Linked DNA regions of Sphaerotilus microaerophilus. The protein of the gene in region 1 binds, or shares a complex with, the protein of each later gene. Links are inferred from orthologs where the notes say so. Each region holds a gene or a part of one and is shown in the gene's direction. Other genes may lie near its edges. The genes, in order: dnaN, holA, NGK70_RS13410, dnaX and dinB.

The links.
Region 2: the proteins of dnaN (region 1) and holA are in contact, whole or in part, in a cryo-EM structure (PDB 8GIZ), measured with the Escherichia coli proteins. The link is inferred for Sphaerotilus microaerophilus from one-to-one orthologs.
Region 3: the proteins of dnaN (region 1) and NGK70_RS13410 are in contact, whole or in part, in a cryo-EM structure (PDB 8GIZ), measured with the Escherichia coli proteins. The link is inferred for Sphaerotilus microaerophilus from one-to-one orthologs.
Region 4: the proteins of dnaN (region 1) and dnaX are in contact, whole or in part, in a cryo-EM structure (PDB 8GIZ), measured with the Escherichia coli proteins. The link is inferred for Sphaerotilus microaerophilus from one-to-one orthologs.
Region 5: the proteins of dnaN (region 1) and dinB are in contact, whole or in part, in a solved structure (PDB 1OK7), measured with the Escherichia coli proteins. The link is inferred for Sphaerotilus microaerophilus from one-to-one orthologs.

The regions. Positions count from the first base shown.
Region 1 is NZ_AP025730.1:165,099-168,974, reverse strand. What follows is about bases 11-3,009. They hold dnaN (DNA polymerase III subunit beta), read left to right. Parts: upstream 11-933; coding sequence 934-2,085; downstream 2,086-3,009. Other genes in these bases: gyrB (DNA topoisomerase (ATP-hydrolyzing) subunit B), read left to right, coding at 2,212-3,009; dnaA (chromosomal replication initiator protein DnaA), read left to right, coding at 11-810. Outside these bases: more of dnaA, read left to right, coding at 1-10; more of gyrB, read left to right, coding at 3,010-3,876. UniProt on the Escherichia coli protein: Confers DNA tethering and processivity to DNA polymerases and other proteins. Acts as a clamp, forming a ring around DNA (a reaction catalyzed by the clamp-loading complex) which diffuses in an ATP-independent manner freely and bidirectionally along dsDNA.
Region 2 is NZ_AP025730.1:1,314,893-1,318,656, forward strand. The notes cover bases 686-3,572. They hold holA (DNA polymerase III subunit delta), read left to right. Parts: upstream 686-1,526; coding sequence 1,527-2,618; downstream 2,619-3,572. Other genes in these bases: leuS (leucine--tRNA ligase), read left to right, coding at 686-920; NGK70_RS05805 (LPS-assembly lipoprotein LptE), read left to right, coding at 932-1,504; groES (co-chaperone GroES), read left to right, coding at 2,842-3,132; groL (chaperonin GroEL), read left to right, coding at 3,197-3,572. In the rest of the region: more of leuS, read left to right, coding at 1-685; more of groL, read left to right, coding at 3,573-3,764. UniProt on the Escherichia coli protein: Part of the beta sliding clamp loading complex, which hydrolyzes ATP to load the beta clamp onto primed DNA to form the DNA replication pre-initiation complex.
Region 3 is NZ_AP025730.1:3,094,711-3,098,528, forward strand. The notes cover bases 435-3,375. They hold NGK70_RS13410 (DNA polymerase III subunit delta'), read left to right. Parts: upstream 435-1,353; coding sequence 1,354-2,397; downstream 2,398-3,375. Other genes in these bases: mltG (endolytic transglycosylase MltG), read left to right, coding at 435-677; tmk (dTMP kinase), read left to right, coding at 722-1,360; NGK70_RS13415 (PilZ domain-containing protein), read left to right, coding at 2,557-2,949; NGK70_RS13420 (TatD family hydrolase), read left to right, coding at 3,083-3,375. Also shown: more of mltG, read left to right, coding at 1-434; more of NGK70_RS13420, read left to right, coding at 3,376-3,818. UniProt on the Escherichia coli protein: Part of the beta sliding clamp loading complex, which hydrolyzes ATP to load the beta clamp onto primed DNA to form the DNA replication pre-initiation complex.
Region 4 is NZ_AP025730.1:3,949,593-3,953,398, reverse strand. The notes cover bases 258-3,186. They hold dnaX (DNA polymerase III subunit gamma/tau), read left to right. Parts: upstream 258-642; coding sequence 643-2,730; downstream 2,731-3,186. Other genes in these bases: recR (recombination mediator RecR), read left to right, coding at 3,118-3,186; NGK70_RS16810 (YbaB/EbfC family nucleoid-associated protein), read left to right, coding at 2,772-3,098; NGK70_RS16820 (AIR synthase related protein), read right to left, coding at 258-527. In the rest of the region: more of NGK70_RS16820, read right to left, coding at 1-257; more of recR, read left to right, coding at 3,187-3,741. UniProt on the Escherichia coli protein: Part of the beta sliding clamp loading complex, which hydrolyzes ATP to load the beta clamp onto primed DNA to form the DNA replication pre-initiation complex.
Region 5 is NZ_AP025730.1:4,838,868-4,842,679, reverse strand. What follows is about bases 1-2,935. They hold dinB (DNA polymerase IV), read left to right. Parts: upstream 1-763; coding sequence 764-2,107; downstream 2,108-2,935. Other genes in these bases: NGK70_RS20700 (IS1182 family transposase), read left to right, coding at 2,287-2,935; tldD (metalloprotease TldD), read right to left, coding at 1-676. In the rest of the region: more of NGK70_RS20700, read left to right, coding at 2,936-3,600; NGK70_RS20695 (YbaN family protein), read right to left, coding at 3,766-3,812. UniProt on the Escherichia coli protein: Poorly processive, error-prone DNA polymerase involved in translesion repair and untargeted mutagenesis. Copies undamaged DNA at stalled replication forks, which arise in vivo from mismatched or misaligned primer ends.

The DNA.
Region 1 (3,876 bases):
TTGTACCTGCATGCCGAGCAGTTCATCTCCGACGTGGTGAAGAACTATCAGCGCAAGACCTTCGATGAATTGAAGGCCAAGTACCACTCGCTGGACCTGTTGCTGATCGATGACGTGCAGTTCTTTGCCGGCAAGGACCGCACCCAGGAGGAGTTCTTCAACGCCTTCGAGGCGTTGCTGGCCAAGCGCGCGCACATCATCATGACCAGCGACACCTACCCCAAGGGGTTGGTGGACATCGACGAGCGGCTGACCAGCCGCTTCGACGCCGGCCTGACGGTGGCCATCGAGCCGCCGGAGCTGGAGATGCGCGTGGCCATCCTGCTCAAGAAGGCCCAGGCCGAAGGCGCCGGCATGCCCGAGGACGTGGCCTTCTTCGTCGCCAAGAACGTGCGTGCCAACGTGCGCGAGCTCGAAGGGGCGCTGCGCAAGGTGCTGGCCTACGCCAGGTTCTCGCACAAGGAGATCAGCATCAACCTGGCGCGCGAGGCGCTCAAGGACCTGCTGTCGATCCAGAATCGCCAGATCTCGGTGGAGAACATCCAGAAGACGGTGGCGGACTTCTACAAGATCAAGATCGCCGACATGTACTCCAAGAAGCGCCCGGCCAGCATCGCCCGGCCGCGCCAGATCGCGATGTACCTGGCCAAGGAGATGACGCAGAAGAGCCTGCCCGAGATCGGCGAGCTCTTCGGCGGACGCGATCACACGACGGTGTTGCACGCGGTGCGCAAGATCGGCGGCGAGCGCCAGAAGAACACCGAGCTGAACCAGCAGCTGCACGTCCTGGAGCAAACGCTCAAAGGCTGAACCGGCGCGGCCGGAGGCTGCACCGTTTTCAGGCGAAAATAGCGCGTTTGCGGCCGCTCGCATGCGCGCGCGTGGTCCGTGTCCTGGTCACCGATGACCCCCCCGACGAGAGAGACACCCCTCATGATCGTGCTGAAGGCAACACAGGAAAAGGTGCTGGGCGCCTTGCAGGCCGTCTCCGGCATCGTCGAGCGGCGCCACACGCTGCCCATCCTGGCCAACGTCCTGATCCGCAAGCAGGGCGGGCACACCGAGTTCACCACCTCCGACCTGGAGATCCAGGTGCGCACCGCGGCCGAGCTGGGTGGCGACGAGGGCGCCTTCAGCACCACCGTGGGTGCGCGCAAGATGATCGACATCCTGCGCACCCTGCCCGCCGACCAGGTGGTCACGCTCAGCGCGGCGCAGAACAAGCTGACGCTGGCCGGTGGCAAGAGCCGCTTCACGCTGCAGACCCTGCCGGCCGAGGACTTTCCGCTGGTGCAGGAGTCGGCCGAGTTTGGCCCCAGCTTCAGCGTGCCGCAGAAGACGCTCAAGGGCCTGATCGACCAGGTGCACTTCGCGATGGCGGTGCACGACATCCGCTACTACCTCAACGGCATCCTCTTCGTCGCCGAGGGCCGCACGCTGACGCTGGTGGCCACCGACGGCCACCGCCTCGCGCTGGCGCAGGCGACGCTGGACGTCGAGATGCCCAAGCAGGAGGTCATCCTGCCGCGCAAGACCGTGCTGGAGCTGCAGCGCCTGCTGAAGTCCGAGAAGGACGACAAGTCCGCCCCCAAGGACGCCGAGGGCAATGTGGAGGAGTCGCGCATCGAGATGCGCTTCGCCGACAACCAGGCCAAGTTCAGCTTCGGCGGCATGGAGTTCGTCACCAAGCTGGTCGAGGGCAAGTTCCCCGACTACAACCGCGTCATCCCGAAGAACCACCGCAACCACGTCACCCTGGGCCGTGCCCCGCTGCTGGCCAGCCTGCAGCGCGCGGCCATCCTGACGAGCGAGAAGTTCAAGGGCGTGCGCATCAACTTCGAGCCGGGCACCCTGCGCATCGCCGCCAGCAACGCCGAACAGGAAGAGGCCAAGGAAGAGCTGGAGATCGACTACGGCGGCGACGCCATCGAGATCGGTTTCAACGTCACCTACCTGATCGACGTGCTGGCCAACGCCAGCACCGAGATGGTGATGCTCTCCCTGCAGGACGCCAACAGCTCCGCGCTGGTCACGATTCCCGAACAGGCCGGCTTCAAGTACGTCGTGATGCCGATGAGGATCTGACGATCCCCATCGGCATTGCTGCCGTGCTTTGTGCACCCCCTGCCCCCGCCAAGCGGGGGCGCCAGCCAGGGGGTTGCCCGGGCCGCCTGTCCTGCGGACGGCCGGCCCTCATTGTTTCAAGACACCATGACCGAATCCACCACCCCGATCCCCGCTGAACCGACGCCCGAAGAGCAGGCTGCTACGGCGGCAGCATCCGCCGCGGCCTCTGCGGCTGCATCGGCCGCGGCCTCCGCAGGGTACGGCTCGGACAGCATCCAGATCCTGGAAGGGCTGGAGGCGGTGCGCAAGCGCCCGGGCATGTACATCGGCGACACCTCCGACGGCACCGGCCTGCACCACCTGGTGTTCGAGGTGGTCGACAACTCCATCGACGAGGCCCTGGCCGGCCACTGCGACGACATCGTCGTCACCATCCACACCGACAACTCGATTTCCGTCACCGACAACGGCCGCGGCATCCCCACCGGCGTCAAGATGGACGACAAGCACGAGCCCAAGCGCTCGGCCGCTGAAATTGCCCTGACCGAGTTGCACGCTGGCGGCAAGTTCAACCAGAACAGCTACAAGGTTTCCGGCGGCCTGCACGGCGTGGGCGTGAGCTGCGTCAACGGCCTGAGCAAGTGGCTGCGCCTGACCGTGCGCCGCGACGGCCAGACCCACTACATGGAGTTCCGCCAGGGCGTGCCGCAGGACCGCCAGATCGAGGTGCGCGATGGCTTCGAGGTCAGCCCGATGCGGATCACCGGCGAGACCGACAAGCGCGGCACCGAGGTCCACTTCCTGCCCGACACCGAGATCTTCCAGCACAACACCGAGTTCCACTACGACATCCTGGCCAAGCGCCTGCGCGAACTCAGCTTCCTGAACAACGGCGTCAAGATCCGCCTCGTCGACGAGCGCAACCAGAAGGAAGACAACTTTGCCTACGCTGGCGGCGTCAAGGGCTTCGTCGAGTTCGTCAACAAGGGCAAGAAGGTCCTGCACCCGAACATCTTCCACGCTCGCGGCGACAAGATCAGCGACAACCAGACCAACGTCGGCGTCGAAGTCGCGATGCAGTGGAACGAGAGCTACAACGAGAACGTGCTCTGCTTCACCAACAACATCCCCCAGCGTGACGGCGGCACCCACCTGACCGGCCTGCGCGCGGCGATGACCCGCATCATCAACAAGTACATCGAAGACAACGAGATCGCCAAGAAGGCCAAGGTCGACATCACCGGCGACGACATGCGCGAGGGCCTCGCCTGCGTGGTCAGCGTCAAGGTGCCCGAGCCCAAGTTCAGCAGCCAGACCAAGGACAAGCTGGTCAGCTCCGAGGTGCGTGCGCCGGTGGAGGACATCGTCAGCCGCCTGCTGAGCGACTGGCTGCTCGAGAACCCCACCGACGCCAAGACCATCTGCGGCAAGATCGTCGACGCTGCGCGCGCGCGCGACGCCGCCCGCAAGGCCCGCGAGATGACCCGCCGCAAAGGCGTGCTCGACGGCATGGGCCTGCCCGGCAAGCTGGCCGACTGCCAGGAGAAGGACCCGGCGCTCTGCGAGATCTACCTGGTGGAGGGCGACTCCGCCGGCGGCTCGGCCAAGCAGGGCCGTGACCGGAAGTTCCAGGCCATCCTGCCCCTGCGCGGCAAGATCCTCAACGTCGAGAAGGCCCGCTACGAGAAGCTGCTGGCCAGCAACGAGATCCTCACGCTGATCACCGCGCTGGGCACCGGCATCGGCAAGGGCATGGGCGGGGACGACTTCAACCCCGACAAGCTGCGCTACCACCGCATCATCATCATG
Region 2 (3,764 bases), 1.1 Mb from region 1 along the record:
CCCGCCTGCTCACGCAGGGCATGGTGCTCAACCACATCTACTCGCGCCGCGGCGAGAAGGGCGGCATCGAGTACTTCTGGCCGCACGAGGTGGAGAACGTCTTCGACGCGGGCGGCAAGATCGTCGGCGCCAAGTTGAAGAGCGACGGCTCGGCGGTGGACTACCAGGGCGTGGGCACCATGTCCAAGTCCAAGAACAACGGCGTGGACCCGCAGGCGCTGATCGACCAGTACGGCGCAGACACCGCCCGCCTGTTCGTGATGTTCGCCAGCCCGCCAGAGCAGACGTTGGAGTGGAACGACGCCGGCGTCGAGGGGGCGCACCGCTTCCTCAAGCGCGTCTGGGGTTTTGCGGCGAAGAACGAGGCCCGGCTGAAGACCGCCACCGCCGGCAACCTGAGCGAGGCGCCGCTGCGTGCCGAGGCCAAGGCGCTGCGCCGCGAGCTGCACCTGGTGCTCAAGCAGATCAGCTACGACTTCGAGCGCATGCAGTACAACACCGTGGTGTCGGGCTGCATGAAGCTGCTCAACGCGATGGAAGCCTTCAAGCCGGACGGCTCGGCTGGCGACGACGCGGTGCTCTGCGAAGCCGTTTCGGTGCTGCTGCGCGGCCTCTATCCCGCCTGCCCGCACCTGACCTGGTCGCTTTGGCAGGAACTGGGTTTTGCGGCTCGCCTGGGCGACCTGCTCGACGCACCCTGGCCCGCGGTGGACGAGGCCGCGCTGGTGCAGGACGAGATCGAGCTGGTGCTGCAGGTCAACGGCAAGCTGCGTGGCGCGATCAAGGTGCCCGCCAGCGCCGACCGGGCCGCGATCGAGGCGGCGGCCGCGGCCAGCCCCGACGTGGCCAAGTTCGCCGAAGGCCGGCCGGTGAAGAAGATCATCGTCGTGCCCGGTCGGCTGGTGAACGTGGTCGTCTGACCCGGCTCGTGATGACGATCTCGCGGCGCTCCTGGCTGGTCGGCTCGGCCACCGTGGTGTCCCTGGCATTGGCCGGTTGCGGCTTCCAGCTGCGCCGCCCGCCCGAGCTGCAGCTCAAGCGCATCCACCTGGCCGGCTTCTCGCGCTACTCCGGCCAGGCCGACGAGCTGCGCCGCCAGCTGCGTGCCAGCCCGGGTGTCACGCTGGTGGAGGCGCCCGCCGAGGCCGACCTGGTGCTGGAGGCGCTGCTCGACAGCCAGAATCAGGTCGCCACCTCTACCACCGCCGCTGGCCAGGTGCGTGAACTCAGCCTGCGCACGCGGCTGCGCTACCGCGTGCGCACGCCCGGCGGGCGCGAATTGATCGAGCCCACCGAGCTGGCGCTGGCACGCGACATGACCTTCGAGGAGTCGATCTCGCTGGCCAAGGAGCAGGAGGCGCAGATCCTCTACCGCGCGATGCACGCCGACATCGCCACCCAGGTGCTGCGGCGGTTGGCCACGATCGGCCCGGCTGCCGTGGCCGAGGCTGCGTCCGCGGCTTCGGCCGCATCGGCTGCTGCGGCGGCGGCCTCGGCCCGCTGATCGCAGCGCACCGGTCCACGCCATGCAGCTGCGCGCCGAACAGCTCCCCCAGGCCCTGGCCCGCGGCCTGCGCCCGGTGTACGTTGTCTACGGCGACGAGGCCCTGCTGGCGCAGGAGGCCGCCGACACGGTGCGCGCCGCCGCCCGCCAGGCGGGCTACAGCGAGCGGGTGGTGCACACCGTGCAAGGCGCGCACTTCGACTGGTCCGGCCTGCTGGGCGAGACCAGCGCGCTCAGCCTCTTCTCCGACCGCCGCCTGATCGAGATCCGCATCCCCGGCGGCAAGCCTGGCAAGGAGGGCTCCGAGGCGCTGCAGCGGCTGGTTGAGACGCTGTCGGACGACAACCTCATCCTCGTGCTGCTGCCGCGGCTGGACCGCACCCAGCTCGCCAGCGCCTGGTTCACCGCGCTGGACGGTGCCGGCGCCAGCGTGCGCGTCGACCCCATCGAGCGCCCCGCGCTGCCGCAGTGGATCGCCCAGCGCCTGGCCGCGCAGGGCCTGCGTGTCGAGGACGGCGAGCCCGGCCAGCGCGCGCTGGCCTTCTTTGCCGACCGCATCGAAGGCAACCTGCTGGCCGCGCACCAGGAGATCAGCAAGCTGGCGCTGCTGCATCCCAGCGCGACGCTGGGCTTCGAGCAGATCGAATCGGCCGTGCTCAACGTGGCGCGCTACGACGTCTTCAAGCTCGGCGAGGCGGTGCTGGCCGGCAACGTGCCCCGCGCACTGCGCATGCTCGACGGCCTGTGCGCCGAGGGCGAGGCCGCCGTGCTGGTGCACTGGACCCTGTCGGAGGATCTGCGCGCGCTGCGCCGCGTGCAGATCGCGCTGCGCGAGGGCAAACCGCCCCCGCTGGCGCTGCGCGAGGCGCGTGTCTGGGGCCAGAAGGAGCGCCTGCTGGAGCGCGTGCTGCCGCAGCTGCCCGATGCCCCCCTCGACGCCCTGGTGGCCGACGCCCACACCGTGGACGGCATCGTCAAGGGTCTGCGCGATCCCGCCTGGCCGCTCGACCCCTGGGAGGCGCTCAGGCGGCTGATGCTGCAGACGGTGGAGGCGCTGCGCCCGCTGCCCAAGCGGGGCGCTGCGCCGCCGCCGCCGCTGGCGCTGCGGCCCTGAGGGCGGGAAAACCCGTAGAACAAGGGCAGATCCCTGGCCCCTTGAAAGCCCGCACATCGTTCCTATAATCTCGCTGTTAGCACTCGCAGGTGATGAGTGCTAGTGATCCCGGGTGGTGTTCTCTTTGGTGAACCTGCCGGGGGAGGTGGGCGGCGTTTGCGCCCTGCCGGCGACGGCCCCACCGATTCCCAAACAGTCCAGTCTTTCCTCCCTAGGAGATACGATGAAACTTCGTCCTCTGCACGATCGCGTGATCGTCAAGCGCCTCGAACAAGAAACCAAGACCGCTTCGGGCATCGTGATCCCCGACAACGCCGCAGAGAAGCCCGATCAGGGTGAAGTCCTGGCCGTGGGCCCGGGCAAGCGCAACGACAAGGGCGACTTCGTGGCCCTGAACGTCGCCGTGGGTGACCGCGTCCTGTTCGGCAAGTACAGCGGCCAGTCCGTCAAGGTCGACGGCGAAGAGCTGCTGGTCATGCGCGAAGAAGACCTGTTTGCCGTGGTGCAGAAGTAAGCCTCGGGCTGCTTCTTCCCCTCCACGCAAACCATCCCCTATTTGAAGAATTCGGAGTAAACACATGGCAGCTAAAGACGTCGTCTTCGGTTCCGACGCCCGTCATCGCATGGTCGAGGGCGTGAACGTCCTGGCCAACGCGGTCAAGGTCACCCTGGGCCCCAAGGGTCGCAACGTGGTCCTGGAGCGCTCCTTCGGCGCCCCCACCGTGACCAAGGACGGTGTGTCCGTGGCCAAGGAAATCGAGCTCAAGGACAAGCTCCAGAACATGGGCGCGCAGATGGTCAAGGAAGTCGCTTCCAAGACCAGCGACCTGGCCGGTGACGGCACCACCACCGCCACGGTGCTGGCCCAGTCGATCGTGCGCGAAGGCATGAAGTTCGTCGCCGCCGGCATGAATCCGATGGACCTGAAGCGCGGCATCGACAAGGCGGTCATCGCCCTGGTCGCCGAGCTGAAGAAGCAGTCCAAGGCCACCACGACCAGCAAGGAAATCGCGCAGGTCGGCACCATCTCCGCCAACAGCGATGAAGAAGTCGGCACCATCATCGCCCAGGCGATGGACAAGGTCGGCAAGGAAGGCGTCATCACCGTCGAAGACGGCAAGAGCCTGAACAGCGAGCTCGACGTCG
Region 3 (3,818 bases), 2.9 Mb from region 1 along the record:
TGCGGCTGATCGAGGGCTGGACCTTCCGCCAGGTGCGCGCCGAGTTGCAGCGCACCGCCGGCCTGAAGCTGCAGACCTCCGGCATGAGCGAGGCGGAACTCATGGCCGCCCTCGGTGCGCCCGGCGTGCCGGCCGAAGGGCGCTTCTTCCCGGACACCTACGCCTTCTCCAAGGGCAGCAGCGACCTGGCGGTGCTCAAGCGTGCGCAAGCGGCGATGCAGCGCCGCCTGCAGGCGGCCTGGGAGCAGCGCGCGCCCGACTCACCGCTGAAGTCTGCCGAGCAGTTGCTGACGCTGGCCTCGATCGTCGAAAAGGAAACCGGCCGCGCCGCCGACCGCCCCCAGATCGCCGGGGTGTTCCTGAACCGGCTGAAGATCGGCATGCCGCTGCAGACCGACCCCAGCGTGATCTACGGCCTGGGCGAGGCCTTCGATGGCAACCTGCGCAAACGCGACCTGCAGGCCGACACGCCCTACAACACCTACACCCGCCAGGGCCTGCCGCCCACGCCGATCGCCATGCCCGGGCGCGACGCCCTCTGGGCGGTGGTCCAGCCCATGCCGACCAAGGCGCTGTACTTCGTCGCCCGCGGGGACGGCAGCAGCGAGTTCAGTGCCACGCTGGCCGAACATAATCGCGCCGTGGACAAGTACCAGCGCAAGGCCCAGCAGCCGTGACATCGCCCGAATTGACGACGCCCGGCCCATCAACCCCAGCTCCCTTGGCAGGAGCAGCAGGCCCGGCGGGCCCGGCAAGCTGCTTCGTGACCGTCGAGGGCATCGACGGGGCTGGCAAGACCAGCCATGTGGACGCGATCGCCGAGCGCTGGCTGGCCCGCGGCCTGGAGGTGCTGCGCACCCGCGAGCCCGGCGGCACGCCGCTGGCCGAGGCGCTGCGTGAGCTCTTCCTGCACCGCCGCATGGACGCGTTGACCGAGGCGCTGCTGGTCTTCGCCGCCCGGCGCGACCACCTCGTGCAGGTGATCGAGCCGGCGTTGGCGCGTGGCGCGGTGGTGCTCTGCGACCGCTTCACCGATGCCACCTTCGCCTACCAGGGCAGCGGGCGCGGCTTCGACCAAGGCGTGCTGGCGCAGCTGGAGGCCTGGGTGCAGCAGGGCCGCCAGCCCGACCTGACGCTGTGGTTCGACCTCGACCCTGCCACCGCCGCCCAGCGCCGCGCCGCCGCCCGCACGGCCGACCGGTTGGAGGCCGAGTCGCTGGACTTCTTCGCCCGCGTGCGTGCCGGTTATGCCGGGCGCGCCGCGGCCGATCCGGCCCGCTTCGCCCGGCTGGAGGCTGGCGGCACGCTGGAGCAGGTGCGCGCCCAGGTGCTGGCCGTGCTGGAGGCGCGCGGATGGTGAGCTCGACCCGCCGTTCGGCGCCGGCCCGCGAGTCGGCCGCTTCCGCCGCTGCAGCAGCGCCGCGCCCGCCGCTGCCCTGGCTGGATGCACCGCTGGCCCAGGTGCTGGCGACCCAGCGCGCGCATGCGCTGCTGGTGTACGGCCCGCAGGGCGTCGGGCAGCTGGATTTCGCACTCGGCCTGGCCCGTGCCTGGCTCTGCGAGACGCCCGCTGCGGCGCGCCCGCAGGGCCTGGCCTGCGGCCACTGCGCGGCCTGCCACCTGGTGGACGAACGCAGCCACCCCGACCTGCGGCTGATCGTGCCCGAGGCGCAGCGCGCCGAGGCCGGCCTGCCGGTGGACGAGGCCGGCAGCGACGACGAGGGCAAGAAGCGCAAGCCCAGCCGCGAGATCAAGGTCGACCAGATCCGCACCGCGCTGAACTTTGCCGAACTCACCGCCGGCCGGGCGGCGCACAAGGTGCTGGTCCTGTTCCCGGCCGAGGCGATCAACCCGATCGCTGCCAACGCCCTGCTCAAGACACTGGAGGAGCCTGGCGCGATGCGCTTCGTGCTGGCCAGCGGGGCACCGCAGGCGCTGCTGCCCACCATCCGCAGCCGCTGCCAGGCGGTGCAGCTGCAGATGCCCACGCGCGAAGAGGCACTGGCCTGGCTCGGCGCGCAGGGGGTCGCGGATGCCGCCGTGCTGCTCGATGCGGCGGGCGGGCAGCCGCAGGCGGCACTGGCTTTGCATGCCGCCGGGCTGGACGCTGCGGCTTGGCGCCAGTTTCCCCAGTGGGCCGCGCAGGGCCAGGCCGCGCCCGTGGCCGGCTGGCCGCTGCCGCTGCTGATCGATGCACTGGCCAAGCTCTGCCACGACCGCGCGCTGGTCACCCTGGGCCAGCCCGCGCGCTACTTTGCCCACAGCGAGCTGCGAGCGGGCAACCTGGACGCGCTCACCCGCTGGGCGGCCGACCTGCGCCGCCGCTCGCGTGTGGCCGAGCACCCTTTCAGTGCCGGCCTGGCGGTCGAGGCGCTGATGCTGCAGGCCCGCCTGTGACGGGCACCGGGCCTGCCACTGGCGCAGTGACAGCGGGCCAGACAAGCGGGCCGGGCAGGCCATGCGGCCCGGTGGCGCAGGGCGAGCCCGGGATTGGTGCGGTTTTTCGCGCTCAGTTCTCACGCTCAGGCACCTGAGGGCCCGATAAACTGCCTACCCATGAACGAGCCCGTTTCCCGTCCCTTCGCGAACAGCACGGTGGCGCCCAGCACGCCGCGCCCCAGCGTCATCCAGCTGGTGTTCAGGGAAAAGGGGGCGCTGTACGCGGCCTACATCCCGCTGTTCGCCGAAGGCGGCCTGTTCGTGCCCACCACGAGGGAGTACCGCCTGGGCGAGGACGTCTACCTGCTGCTGACGCTGCCCGATGACCCGCAGCGCTACCCGGTGGCCGGCAAGGTGGCCTGGCTGACGCCGGCCAATGCCTCGGGCGGGCGTACCCAGGGCGTGGGCGTGCGCTTTCCCAGCGACGAGAAGACGCGCGCGCTGCGCGTGCGCATCGAGGAAATGCTCGGCACGGCGATCCAGTCGGCCAAGCCCACCCAAACGATCTGATCTCCCACTCCCCGTAGCGGCTGACGCCGCTCCCCTCGAAGGGGGGCGCCGCCAGTGGACCGGCAAAGCCGGATCCTCGGCCGATGCTGGCTGATCTCACAGCGCTACGGAACCTGCGCGGCTTCCCCTCACGATGTACATCGATTCCCACTGCCACCTGAGCTTCCCCGAACTGCAGCAGCGTCTGCCTGAGATCCGCGCCGCGATGGCCGAGGCGCAGGTCGACCGCGCCCTGTGCATCTGCACCACGCTGGAGGAGTTCGACGCGGTGCACGGCCTCGCGCTGGCGCATGACAACTTCTGGGCCACGGTGGGCGTGCACCCGGACAACGAAGGGGTCACCGAACCCACCGTGGAGGACCTGGTCGAGCGCGGCCGGCGCGAGCGCGTGGTGGCGGTGGGCGAGACCGGGCTGGACTACTACCGCATCGGCGAGCGCAGCCTGGCGGACATGGCCTGGCAGCGTGAGCGCCTGCGCGTGCACGTGCGTGCGGCCCGCCAGCTTGGCAAGCCGCTGGTGATCCACACCCGCAGTGCCTCGGCCGACACGCTGGCCATCCTGCGCGAGGAGGGGGCCGATCAGGTCGGCGGCGTGTTCCATTGCTTCACCGAGACTCAGGCGGTGGCCGATGCCGCCCTGGACCTGGGCTTCCACATCTCGTTCTCCGGCATCCTGACCTTCCGCAACGCGCAGGACCTGCGTGACGTGGCCATGCGCGTGCCGCTGGAGCGCTGCCTGATCGAGACCGACAGCCCCTACCTGGCGCCCATGCCCTACCGCGGCAAGCTCAACACGCCGGCGCTGGTGCCCTACGTGGCGGCCGAGCTGGCGCGGCTCAAGCAACGGGATGTGGCAGAAGTGGCAGAAG
Region 4 (3,806 bases), 3.8 Mb from region 1 along the record:
CCGCCTTCGACGATGCCGGCCAGTGCGGGCGTCTCACCGCCGCCCCAGGCCACCTGGCAGGTCTCGCAGGCGGCCTTCCAGCCGGCCACCAGGGCCTGGGCGCGCTCGGCGTCGCCGAACCAGTCGCTGCCGCCGGCGGCCCAGTAGGCCTGCACCACCAGCGGCGTGGCGCCGACCGTGATCAGGTCGTTGATCGCCATGGCGATCGTGTCCTGCGCGATGCGGTCGTAGTAGCTCTTGCCGGTGAGCCTGGCCATCTCGTCGGCCACCAGGGTCTTGGTGCCCAGGCATTCGACGATGGAGGCGAGGTAGAACGGGCCGACGTCGACCACGTAGGCCGATTCGCCGCGCGAGGCGGCCACCTCGGTGAAGCCATGGGCGGCCAGCTGCACCGCGGTGGACGCGGCGGCGCGCTGCGCGCTGATCTTGAGCGGGTCGATCAGGTCGTACTGGACGCCGGCCTGTTCGTAGCTGAGGGTTTCGGGGCGGACCGTGTGATCCGGGGTGGAGGGGTCTGGGGCGTGCATAGCTCGCGATTATCGGAGACGCGGCGCTCCCGTGGCGCACCGGTCGTGATGTCACGGTGTGAGCGGATCCAGCCCGTGGGCCGACCCGTAGGTCGACCCGTAGAATCGCGCCCCCATGAGCTACCTCGTTCTCGCCCGCAAGTACCGGCCGCGCAGCTTTGCCGAGATGGTCGGGCAGGAGCACGTGGTGCAGGCCCTGGGCAATGCGCTGACGCACCAGCGCCTGCACCATGCCTACCTGTTCACCGGCACGCGCGGCGTGGGCAAGACCACCGTCTCGCGCATCCTCGCCAAGAGCCTGAACTGCACCGGCGTGGACGGCAATGGCGGCATCACCGCCCAGCCCTGCGGGGTCTGCCCGGCCTGCCGCGACATCGATGCGGGCCGCTACGTCGACTATGTCGAGCTGGACGCGGCCTCCAACCGCGGCGTCGACGAGATCAGCCAGCTGCTGGACCAGGCGGTCTACAAGCCGGTGGTGGGCCGCTTCAAGGTCTACATGATCGATGAAGTGCACATGCTCACCACGACGGCCTTCAACGCCATGTTGAAGACGCTGGAAGAGCCGCCCGAGTACCTGAAGTTCGTCCTGGCCACCACCGACCCGCAGAAGGTGCCGGTCACGGTGCTCAGCCGCTGCCTGCAGTTCAACCTGCGGCCGATGGCGCCCGAGACGGTGTTCGAGCACCTGCAGACGGTGCTGGCGGCCGAGGCCATCGAGGCCGATGCCGGCTCGCTGCGCCTGCTGGCACGGGCCGCACGCGGCTCCATGCGCGATGCGCTGTCGCTCACCGACCAGGCGATCGCCTTCGGCGCCGGCCGGCTGGAGGAGGGCGCGATCCGCCAGATGCTGGGCGCGGTGGACCGCGGCCATGTGGTGCGCATCCTGGAGGCGGTGGCCGCCGGGGACGGCGTGGCGCTGGTGCGCACCGCCGACGAGTTGCGTGCACTGGGCCTGTCGGCCGCCGGCACGCTGGAGGAGCTGGCCACGCTGGCGCAGCAAATGGCCGTGCTGCAGGCGGTGCCGTCGGCGGTCGATCCGCTCGACCCCGATGCCGCCACCGTGCAGCGCGTGGCCGGCCTGCTGGCGCCTGACGAGACCCAGCTCATCTACAGCGTGGCCCTGCACGGCCGTGCCGAGCTGGCGCTGGCGCCCGACGAGTACAGCGGCCTGGTGATGGTGCTGCTGCGCCTGCTGGCCTTCAAGCCGTTCGGCGATGGGGCTGGCTTGCCGAAGGCATCGCGCGATGTGGCGGCGATGCCTTCACCCGCCCCCGCACCGGCGGCGGCTGTTGCACCTGCAGCGGCGAAGCCTGCGCCCACCCCGGCGGCGGTCAGCCAGGATCTGCGCCGGCCGGCCCTGCCCAGCGCCTGCGTGGCGGTGCCGGTGTCCCCGGCGCCGGTGGTCCAGAGCCCGGTCGCAGCCCGTCCGGCCTACCGGGTGCCTGCGCCTGTTTCCACGCCTGTTCCCGCACCTGCTCCCGTGGCCATGCCGGTGCCTGAGGCGGCAGCGTCGCCACGGCCCGTGCCCGCGGCGGCTGCTCGGCCTGCACCCGCGCCTGTGATCCGGCCAGTGAGTGCCCCGGCGGCAGACAGCAGCTCGGTGCCGCCCTGGGCAGACTGGGACGAGGAGGACACCAGCCTCCCGGCTCGCTCGCCTGGCGCCACGGCGGCGCCAGCGCGGCTGGCCGACGACGCCGAGGTCTCTGCGGCGTCGATGCCGGCGCCCGGCCCGGTGACCGGCCCAGTGAGCGGCCCGGTGAGCGGCCCGGTGAGCGGCGCCGAGGTCGACCCCGTCCACGTCGCCTGCACCGACCGCTGGCTGGCCTGCTGCGAGCAGTGGTTCGAGCGCAATGTGCTGTTCGGGCTGGTGCGCGAGCTGGCCTGGCAGGCCCAGTGCATCGCCATCGACGAGCAAGCCGACCCGCCGCGCTGGACCCTGCGGGTGGAGCGCGAGTCGCTGCGCCAGGGCAGCCACCGCGACCGGCTGCAGGAGGCGCTCTCCGAACTGCTGGGCCGGCCGGCCGCACTGGACATCGTCGCCGGCGTGGTGAGCGACAGCGCGGCCCGCCGCGACGCCGCCGCCAAGGCCTACGCGCAGGAGGAGGCCGAGTCGATCATCCGCAATGATCCGCTCGTGACCGAGCTGCTCGCACGTTTCGCGGGGGCGCGCATCGTGCCCGGCTCGATCCGCCCCGCCTGAACGCTCTTTCCCATTTCCGAACCCATCCCGAAAGGACACCCATGCTCAAAGGACAACTGGCCGGCCTGATGAAACAGGCGCAGGCGATGCAGGACAACCTCAAAAAGGCGCAGGACGAACTGGCCAACGTCGAGGTGGAAGGCCAGTCCGGCGCCGGCCTGGTCAAGGTCACGATGACCTGCAAGCACGACGTCAAGCGCGTCGCGATCGACCCCAGCTTGCTGGCCGACGACAAGGACATGCTGGAAGACCTGGTGGCCGCCGCCTTCAACGACGCGATCCGCCGCGCCGAGACGGTCAGCCAGGAAAAGATGGGCAAGCTGACCGCCGGCATGCCGCTGCCGCCGGGCATGAAGTTCCCGTTCTGATCCGCGGCGGGCAGCGACCGTGGCCAGCGGGGCACGCCATGCCGAACCGCCAGCGCGTCCGGCCGATGCGCTGGGCCGCCTGATCGAGGCGCTGCGGCGCCTGCCCGGCGTGGGCGTCAAGTCCGCCCAGCGCATGGCCTACCACCTGCTGCAGCATGACCGGGATGGCGCGCTGCAGCTGGCCCATGCGCTCGACGAAGCGGTCCACCAGGTGCGTCACTGCGAGCGCTGCCACACCTTCACTGAGCAGCCGGTGTGCACCACCTGCCTGGATCCGCTGCGCGACGCGCGCCAGCTCTGCGTCATCGAGACGCCAGCCGACCAGGCGGCAGTGGAGCGCACCGGCAGCTACAAGGGCCTGTACTTCGTGCTGATGGGCAAGCTCAGCCCGCTGGACGGCATCGGGGCGCACGACATCGGCCTGCCGGTGCTGCTGGAGCGTGTGGGCGACGGCACGGTGCAGGAGGTCATCGTCGCCACCAACTTCACCGCCGAGGGCGAGGTGACGGCGCACGTCATCGCGCAGGCGCTCCAGAAGGCTGGCGTGCGGGTCACACGCCTGGCGCGCGGCGTGCCGATCGGCAGCGAGCTGGAATACGTCGACCTGGGCACCATTGCCCACGCACTGGTCGACCGGCGCTGATCACCACGCCACCGCAGCAGGCCGCCACGGTTCCGCCGCCTGAGCCGCCCGTCCGGGTGAGCGCG
Region 5 (3,812 bases), 4.7 Mb from region 1 along the record:
CATCGAAGTAGGCAAAGCCGAAGCGCCCGCCGCCGCCCGAGGAGCCCACCTCGCGGCGGCCGTCCTGCTCGGCGATCACGGTCACCGACACGCGCACCAGCGGGCGCACGTCGGCGGCCAGCGTGCCGTCGGCGCGGGCGATCAGCACGACGTCGTACTCGCCGGCCAGGCCGGCCATCACCTGCACGACGCGCGGGTCCTTGGCGCGGGCCAGCTTCTCGACCTTCTCCAGCAGCGCCACCTTCTGCGTGCTGTCGAGCGTGGCGATCGGGTCCAGGCTGCCGTACAGCGCCCTGCTGGGCGCCACCTGGCGGGGCGTGTCGATCTTCACGCGCCGGCTCTGCCCGGCCGCAGCGATGCTGCGCACCGTGCGGGCGGCGTCGAACAGTGCGGCCTCGGAGATGTCGTCCGAGTAGGCGAAGGCAGTCTTCTCGCCGGCCACCGCGCGCACGCCCACGCCCTGGTCGATGCTGAAGCTGCCGCTCTTGACGATGCCTTCCTCCAGGCTCCAGCCCTCGCTGCGGGTGTACTGGAAGTACAGGTCGGCATCGTGCACGCGGTGCGCCGCCATCAGGTTGAGCGCCTGGGTCAGGGTGGACTCCTGCAGGCCGTAGGGCTCCAGCAGCAGTTGGCGGGCCGTGGCCAGGCGTTCGAGGGTGGGTTCGCGGGCAATCATGGACTGATTCTAGGCAGGCCGGGCGCCGGCTGCGGCCGAGGTGGTTTCCATCTGTTGGGCAGGGAGCGGCGGGTCGACAATCCGGGCATGGCCGACCCCGACCGTCCGATGGGCTGTTCGCCAGGCCGTTCGCCGCAGCGCCTGATCGCCCACCTCGACATGGATGCGTTCTACGCCTCCGTGGAGTTGCTGCGCCGCCCGGAGTTGCGCGGCCTGCCCGTGGTGGTGGGCGGGCGGCGCGCCGCCGGCCAGGCCACACCCGAGGGCGACTGGCCGCGCCTGCGCGACTACACCGGCCGCGGCGTGATCACCACCGCCACCTACGAGGCCCGCGCGATGGGGGTGCACTCCGGCATGGGGTTGATGAAGGCCGCCGCGCTGGCGCCCAACGCCATCCTGCTGCCGGCCGACTTCGACGAGTACCGCCGCCTGTCGCGCCGCTTCAAGGCGGCGGTGGCCGAGCTCGCGCCGGTGATCGAGGACCGCGGCATCGACGAGATCTACATCGACCTGAGCGAGGTGCCCGGGGCGCGCGATGCGGTCGGCTTCGACCCCCTGGGGGGCGCCCGGGCGCTGGCGCAGGAGCTCAAGAACAACGTGCGCCGCGCCACCGGGCTGAGCTGCTCGGTCGGCCTGGCGCCCAACAAGCTGCTGGCCAAGATCTGCAGCGACCTGGACAAGCCCGACGGCCTGACCGTGGTGATGGCCGAGGACGTGCCCAGCCGCATCTGGCCTCTGCCCGTGCGACGCATCAACGGCGTCGGCCCCAAGGCGGCGGCGCGGCTGGAGGCGCTGGGCGTGCACACCGTGGGCGAGCTGGCCACCTGGCCGCAGGCTGACCTGGTGGCGGAATTCGGCGCCGCCCACGGCCACTGGCTGCACGAGGCCGCGCAGGGCCACGATGAGCGCCCGGTGGTGACCGAGAGTGAGCCGGTGTCGATCAGCCGTGAGACGACCTTCGAGCGCGACCTGCATCCGCGCAGCGATCGGCCGGAGCTGGGCCGGATCTTCACCTGGCTGTGCGAGAGGGTGGCCGAGGACCTGCAGCGCAAGGGCTACGCCGGGCGCACCATCGGCATCAAGCTGCGTTTCGACGATTTCCGCACCGTCACGCGTGACCACACCGTCGAGCAGCCGACCCAGGATGGCGCGGCCATCCGCGAGGCGGCGGGGCAGTGCCTCAAGCGGGTCAACCTGAGCCGGCGGCTGCGCCTGCTGGGGGCGCGCGTGGGCAGCCTGGTGCGGCTGGGGCGCGATGGCCTCCCGTTGGCAGCGCCCCGGGCACCTCAAGCACCCGCACGCCCTCCGACCCTGGCGAGCTCGGAACGCGTGGTCTCGCCGACCGGCTCGGTGGCCACCGCGGCCCGGCGGGCGGCTGTCATGGACGAGCAGACCCTGCCGCTGTTCCCGGAGGCGGAGGACGCGGCCTGATCCGTGGGGCCTCAGAAGGTGTGAACGAACGTTGGGTCTGAATCGTTAAGCGGGGCATGAGCGCAGCGACGACAAGACCGGAAGAAGAACAACAGGCCCAAACGGGGCTGTTCGGCGAAGGGGAGCTGCTCGAGGTGGCTGCGCAGCAGCCCAGGCAAGAGGCACCGCGCGCCGCGCGGGTGATGTCGGCACAGCGCGATCAGGTCGAATTGCGAGCGTGCGATCTGGATTCGGTACTGGCAGATGACCATGCGGCGCGCACCGTGTGGGCCTTCGTGCAGTCGCTGGACCTGGCGCCGCTGTATGCGCGCATCAAGTCGGTGGACGGGCGCGGGGGCGCGCCGGCCATCGATCCGGCGATCCTGGTGGCACTGTGGCTATGGGCCACCATCGACGGGGTGGGCTCGGCGCGCGAAGTCGACCGGCTGTGCGAGCGCGACGATGCCTACCGCTGGATCTGCGGCGGCGTGGGGGTGAACTACCACTCGCTGGCGGACTTTCGGACCCAGCACGAGGCGTGGCTGGATGCGCAGCTCACGCGCTCGATTGCCGCACTGCTCGATCGCCGGCTGGTCACGCTCAACGTGGTGGCGCAGGACGGACTGCGCGTGCGTGCCTCGGCCAAGGCGTCGAGCTTTCGTCGGCGCGACAAGCTCGCGCAACTGCATGCCCAGGCCCAGGCGCAGGTCCAGGCCCTCAAGCGCGAACTGGCCGAGGACGCCGGGGCCAGTTCGCGGCGCAAGCAGGCCGCCCAGGAACGCGCGGCACGTGAGCGCGAGCAGCGCCTGGCTGCCGCGCTGGCGACGATGGAGCGGATCAAGCCGGCGGCCGAGCCCAAGAAGGCCAAGCCCTCCAAACGACGCGGGCGCGACCACGACGGCGATCCTCCCGCGCCGCCCGCCCCCGAACCCAAGGTGCCGCCCGAGCCGCGCGTGAGCAGCACCGACGCCGATGCGCGCGTCATGAAGATGGCCGACGGGGGCTTCCGCCCGGCCTTCAACGCCCAACTGGCTGTCGATGCGGCAACGCAGCTCATTGCCGCCGTGGACTTGGTCAACAGCGGCTCGGACATGGGGCAGATGGACCCCCTGCATCAGGCCGTGCAGCAGCGCTACGGCCTCACGCCCGACCATTGGCTGGCCGATGGCGGCTACACCAAGCTGGCCGCCATTGATGCGCTCACCGAGCGCGGCACGCAGCCCGTGCTGCCCGCTGCGCGCAGCCGCAACCCCGATATCAATGCACTGGCGCCCAAGCCCTCGGATTCCCCGGCGCAAGCCCAGTGGCGCAGCCTCATGGCCAGCCACTGGGGCAAGGACCTGTACGTCTGGCGCGGTGCCAGCGTGGAGTGCGCCAACGCGCAGCTGCGACGGCGCGGCTTCACGCGCCTGAACGTGTGCGGCCTGGTCAAGGCGCGTGCGGTGCTGCTCTGGCACGCCCTGGCGCACAACCTGATGCGCATGCGAAGCCTGAATTTCGCCTTCATGGCCTGATCTGGCCGCCCAGCAGCACCTGCGCGGCGCGCCAGCCCTGGCTGCCGCGCGCACCCACACGCCCAGCGCGCGCTGCCCACCGCCGTCCGCGCCGCACCGCCCATCTCGCGAAGGCCACGTCTTGCCTGCGTCGGGCTTGCCTCTCTGTGGTTCGTTCACGGCTTCTCAGTCGACGATGCGCCGAGGCTCGGCGGCCGACGATGCAGCCGGTG